2 regions of the Pseudogracilibacillus sp. SO10305 genome follow, and region 2 is predicted to be linked to the other one. Evidence: predicted binding sites of a transcription regulator. Region 2 holds the regulator's gene; the other holds the start of a gene.
The links. Region 2 encodes Rex, which represses fermentation and respiration genes when NADH is low (regulators of the CRP and FNR family bind a similar motif). Its sites were predicted from a motif close to TTGTGAAATATTTCACAA; they were not measured.
Positions count from the first base shown of each region.

Region 1: the regulator Rex is predicted to act here: its motif matches at 1,872-1,889, upstream of nadC (carboxylating nicotinate-nucleotide diphosphorylase).

Region 1 covers NZ_JAXHDE010000011.1:13,784-17,003, reverse strand. Annotated here, with positions in the region: gene SPD45_RS09630 (TatD family hydrolase) at 1-561, opposite strand, end outside; gene SPD45_RS09625 (IscS subfamily cysteine desulfurase) at 651-1,787, opposite strand; gene nadC (carboxylating nicotinate-nucleotide diphosphorylase) at 1,903-2,742, shown strand; gene nadA (quinolinate synthase NadA) at 2,744-3,220, shown strand, end outside.
Region 2 covers NZ_JAXHDE010000010.1:109,400-112,619, reverse strand. Annotated here, with positions in the region: gene abc-f (ribosomal protection-like ABC-F family protein) at 1-543, opposite strand, end outside; gene moaC (cyclic pyranopterin monophosphate synthase MoaC) at 686-1,168, shown strand; gene SPD45_RS09495 (redox-sensing transcriptional repressor Rex) at 1,202-1,831, shown strand; gene SPD45_RS09490 (YdiK family protein) at 1,929-2,108, opposite strand; gene SPD45_RS09485 (CPBP family intramembrane glutamic endopeptidase) at 2,115-2,822, opposite strand.

The DNA.
Region 1 (3,220 bases), on a different contig from region 2:
CTTTCGTTTATAACAGACATCTGGTGTAACCGAAATAACATAATTTTGTTGAATGATTCGTTCTAATGTTTTTTGATCTCCTTTAAACCAATGAAAGTGAGCTTTTTTCACGCTGAACTCTTCCAATAATGTACATACTAGTGGTGCATCTTCATACACAGCATGCAAAATAATCGGTTTATCCATTCTCACAGATAATTCAATAAATCTAGTTAATAGTTGTATATACGGAGTTAGTTCTATTTGTTCATTTTCTTTTCGCAAATAATATGGTAATCCTACCTCACCAATCGCTATCATTTTTTCTTTATTTTGTTCTATCCAAGTAAAAAACTGATTCATTTCCACCATTGATGGTAATGGCTGTTCAGGATGGTAACCAAATGTGGGCTTTATACGATGGTCGTCCATCGCTATTTGTAATGTTTTTACCGCTGACTGATAATCGTTCGATACAGAAATTAACATGGCTATTTTCTCTGCCTCTAATTCGGTTAAGATTCTTTGCCTATTTTTATTCTCATACATATCCAAATGAATATGCGCATCGATTATATGCATCTAATCACCTTTTATAGATTATTATTTTATTCCTTACTATTACTGTATCAAACATAGTACACATAAACGAAATAATTTATTTGCATGCCTCATAAAGAAGGAAGCGATTGAAAAATACGCTCCATTACTATTACTGTTCGTTCTAATTCCTCTTTTGTCGTTTTACTCCCTAAAGAAATACGAATGAAACATTTCGCCTCAGATTCCGACTTTCCTATCGCTAACATTGTTCTTGATGGACTCTCCATTCCAACTTGGCATGCTGAACCTGTTGATATGCAAATACCATGCCGATTACATTCTAGCATCATGTATTGCCCTTGTACGTGCAAACAAGTTAAGCCTATAATTTGAGGTAACTGCGCTTCTAATGACTGTTCCACCATTATTTTATCAGAAAGTTTCTTTATATCTTGTAAAAATAAAGTACGTAATTGATTATAATTTGCTGCGCGCTCCTCCATTGTTTCCATCATATGTTGTGCTGCAGCAGTAAAAGATACAATAGACGGCACATCAACCGTTCCAGGGCGAAAACCATCTTCGTGTGTCGTTCCATCGTAAATACTCTTCCATAATACAGATGGACTTATATAACAAAATCCAACCCCTTTTGGACCGTATATTTTATGACTAGAAACAGATATACTATCTACTTTACATTTTTTCACATCAATTTTTATTTCTCCATACGTTTGTACACAATCGGAGTGAAATATGATTTGATGAGCCTTTAAAATCTCTCCAATTTCCTCTAGGGGTTGAACTGTCCCAATTTCTCCATTTCCATGATGGATAGAAGCTAAAATCGTAGTTGGACGAATAGCTTGTTTTAATATATCTAACTGAATTGTACCGTGTTCATTTACATCTAAATAAGTCACTTCAAAACCGTCATTTTCCAATTGCTGAAATAAATGAAACAACGATGCATGTTCAACTTTTGTCGTAATTAGATGATTTCCTTTGCTTTTATATGCTTGTACAATCGACAATATAGCAAGTATATTCGCTTCTGTACCCCCACTGGTGAAATATATCCCTTCTGTTTCTCCATTTAAAAATAAACTATGCTGTTTTCGACAGAGTTGTAAAGCATCCCTAGCATTCATTCCAATATCATGTAAACTACTCGCATTACCAAAATACAATTGACTCCCCTCATTATACGCACATAAAGCAACTTCACTCATTGGAGTTGTTGCTGCATAATCTAAATAAATCAAGTATTGTCACTCCTTAAAATTACGTGTGTCTTGTCACTAGTATTGACATATATTCGTATGAATGTCAAAATAAACATCATAGTCATGTGAAGTAAATCACAAGAAAGGAGTTAACATGAACGAAGTCTTAATCAAAGAAAAATTGAAACAATTTTATTTAGAAGATGTTGGACATCAAGATGTAGCTACAATGTCTATTTTTACAAAGAAAGAGCCAGCAAAAGCATATTTTTACGCAAAAGAAGCAGGAGTCATCGCCGGAATATCCATCATCAAGCATATGTATCACATGATTGACCCATCCATTCGGGTTACATTAAAAAAACAAGATGGACAATCTATAAAGAAACAAGAAACTATCGCCGAAGTGACGGGACCCATCCCTTCTATCTTAGTCGGTGAACGAGTTATTTTAAATTTAATTCAGCGCATGAGTGGCATAGCAACAACGACAAATCATGCTGTTCAAAAGCTCAATGATCCAACTATTAAAATTTGTGATACGAGAAAAACAACGCCTGGTTTAAGGATATTTGAAAAATATGCAGTTTCTTGTGGGGGAGGATGGAATCATCGAAATGGTTTATATGACGGCGCTATGATTAAAGATAATCACATCGTGGCCGCAGGGTCTATCAAAAATGCTGTTCAAAAAGTAAGAGAACAAGTCGGTCCAATGATAAAAATCGAAGTGGAAACTGAAACGAAGGAACAAGTAATGGAAGCCGTTGATGCGAAATGTGACATCATCATGTTCGACAATCGTACCCCATATGAAATTCAGCAACTACTTCCACTAGTACCAAAGCACATTTACACGGAGGCATCTGGTGGGATAACACTTAATACAATTAATGAATTCCGGCATGTCGGAGTAGATTTTATTTCATTAGGGTTTTTAACTCATTCTGTAAAAGCTTTAGATATAAGCGTCATGATTGAAGGAGGGTATTAAAATGGTACAATTTATTGATTTATTTCAGCAAGGTACAACAATCCCTACAAAATATAAAAATTTAACAATGGAAGAAATGGAGAATAGAGTGAAAAAGTTGAAAGAAAAATTTGGAGATAAACTTTTTATTCCAGCACACCATTATCAAAAAGATGAGGTCGTTCAGTTCGCCGACGCCACTGGGGACTCTTTACAACTCGCTCAACTTTGCGAAAAAAATGATCAAGCTGCATTTATTGTCTTTTGTGGTGTACATTTTATGGCAGAAACTGCAGATATGTTAACAAAAGAAGAACAAACCGTATTACTACCAGACTTACGTGCTGGTTGTTCCTTAGCAGATACAGCAAACATAGAGCAAACGGAACGCTGTTGGGAAACATTACAACAAACATTCGGTGATACAATAATTCCCTTAACGTATGTAAATTCTACAGCTGAAATTAAACAATTTGTCGGAAAAAATGGTGGTGCGACT
Region 2 (3,220 bases):
TAAAAGTTTTCCAAGGGCGAGTCTTGTTTTTTGCCCACCACTTAATTCATTAATTGTTAAAGAGAATTGTTCTTCAGGGAAGCCTAATCCGATGAGAACACCTCTTATATCACTTTTAAAACGATATCCTCCATCTGATTCAAACGCTTCCTGGCGTCGACTATATTCATTGATCATTTTTTCATCATAATCACCACGCGAACTGACGGATTCAATTTTTTCTGCAAGGGCGATTAATTCATTTTCTTCATCTATTAAATGTTGAAAAACTGTTAATAATTCTTCCCATAATGTACGTTCCGAGTGTAGGTCATTATGTTGTGCTAAATAACCGATTTCGACATCACGGTGAATAAAAAGTTCCCCTTCATCATACGGTAATTCGCCAGTCATAATTTTTAATAATGTCGATTTACCAGCACCATTTCTTCCGACAATGGCGATTTTATCCTCACTTTTAACTTCTAAATATATATTGTTTAATATGATATTATCTCCGAGAAAAGATTTTACGATATTTCTTAATTGCATAATAATCATCATTGTTCACCTCATCTTCTATGATTGTACAGTATTCTAGGTTAGAAAGGCAACGACTGGGATAGAAAATAAGGAGTCATATCAGACAGATACGATTTTTTTTGATACACTAAAAAGAAACGACTGATAGAAAGAGGGAAGCGGGATGTCTCAATTCACTCATTTTAATGAACAAGGCCGAGCAAAGATGGTTGATATTACGAATAAGGAAGTGACACACCGAACAGCAATTGCAAAAACGAGTGTACTTTTACATAAAGAAATTTATGAAAAAATTGCAAATAATGATATGAAAAAAGGCGATGTTTTAGCAGTAGCACAAGTAGCAGGGGTAATGGCTGCAAAAAATACGTCAAATTGGATTCCGATGTGCCATCCATTACAATTAAGTGGTGTGGATATTACATTTGAATGGGAAGAAAAAGAGGAATTCCAATATGAATTACATGTTGAAGTATTAGTGAAAACAAAAGGTTCAACAGGAGTTGAAATGGAGGCGTTAACTGCTGCATCTGCAACAGTGTTAACGATTTATGATATGTGTAAAGCTGTGGATAAAGGCATTATTATAGGACAAACATATTTACTGAAAAAAACAGGTGGTAAATCAGGTGATTTTAAACGATAATTGGTCATTACCGTGAAGGAGAAGGAGATTTGGATGGAGAAGAAAATACCTCAAGCGACAGCAAAACGATTGCCATTATATTATCGCTTTATTTTAAACTTACATAATCAAGGGAAAACACGTGTATCTTCTAAGGAATTGAGTGATGCAGTGAAGGTAGATTCAGCAACAATCCGTAGAGATTTTTCATATTTTGGTGCACTGGGGAAAAAAGGATATGGCTATAATGTGGAGTATTTATTGCAGTTTTTCAAAGATACACTTGAACAAGATTCGATTACAGAAGTTGCGTTAATCGGTGTCGGTAATTTAGGTACTGCATTATTAAATTATAATTTCTCACAAAGCAATAATACGAAAATTGTTATGGCATTTGACCGCTCGAAAAAAACTGCTAAAACGGAGAACGGTAATATTCCAATTTATCCGATTGAACAGTTAGAGGAGAAGTTAAATGGAGTAGAAGTAGCAATTTTGACCGTTCCAGCTGCTGCCGCGCAAGATATCGCGAATCGCTTGATTGACTGCGGTATAAAAGGGATTGTGAATTTTACCCCTGCAAGATTGACGATTCCAGATGATGTACGTATTCACCATATTGATTTGTCTGTGGAATTACAATCTTTTATTTACTTCTTAAAAAATTATCCGATGAACGAATAAAAAACAGCACGAAAGTTGTGCTGTTTTTTTGTTATGCTTGGACTTCGTTTATGGGGAAAATTAATTCACCTTTGATTTGCCCAAGTTAATTTGAAATTTATTCGCCTTTACGATTTGCAATACTCGTTTTGATATAACGGAAACCTACGCCAAAGTCGAGTGCGGCCACAACTAATAATAAAATGGTTGTGATATTCCAAATGGAGTCTGTGATGCTTACAACCGCCATGTACGTAAATAGTGCTCCGAGTACGAGATAAAAAATGCCCATTTTCATGAATGATTACCCTCCAAAAAAGATGAATGATGCTTGTTCTTGTAGTTCTTTCAATAATTCTGGATCAATTGATAATTGTGTTACTACGACAATCGTGTTCATTAACATGTGCACGAGGATTGGCACGATTATCCGTTTCGTTTTAACGTATAAGAACGCGAACACAACACCCATTGCAAAATAAATTAATGTATGAACTAGATCCATATGTAGCACCGCGAAAATAAGTGATGATAAAATGACGGCAACTAAAAAGTTCCATCTTTTATAAAATGTGCCGAATAAAATCTTTCGGAAAACTAGTTCTTCTAATATCGGTCCGACGATAGCAGGTACTAGAATGAATAGTGGACTTTGACGAGCGAAGTCAACGATCATTTCCGTGTTTTCTGATCCTACTTTAATACCGAGTAAATCCGTTTCAATTGTCGCTGCAATAATTTGCGATGCATACGCCATAATTAACCCTAAAAATGTCCAACCAATAATTGTCCCAACTGATATAGGGAATTCCCTTTTTTCTTTTGCTAAAAACTCCCACATTAATAAGAGGACGATTATTAACGCACCAATAAACCCAATCACATTCGCATATACAATGGAACTCGCTCCATCAATTCCTAGACCAAAATGCAAAAGAAGCGGTGCAAATGCGGTAAACACAAACATAAGGAAATATGTTAATAAAACAAACCAATATTTTTTCGGAAACAAAAGACAAAACTCCTTTTTCTTTCTACTATATGTTCATAAAATCATCATATCATAAAAATAGGAAAAAACAGATGTAATAAGTAGTTAAAAAAGTGACGAAATGAAAAATAGGTTGGATGGAGCGTGGGTAGGAGAGAGGTGGTAAAAAATAGATGCAATGATTGCAGAAAGAGATTCAATAAATGAAAATTGGATGCAATGAACGCGAAAACAGATGCAACGAATGAAAATTGGATGCAATGATCGTGAAAACAGATGCAACAAATTAAATTCAGATGCAATGATCGCGGAAACAGATGCAATAAACGAGAATCGGATGCGATGATTGCGAAAACAGATTCAATAAATGAAAATCGGATGCAATGAACGCGAAAACAGATTCAATAAATGAAATTCAG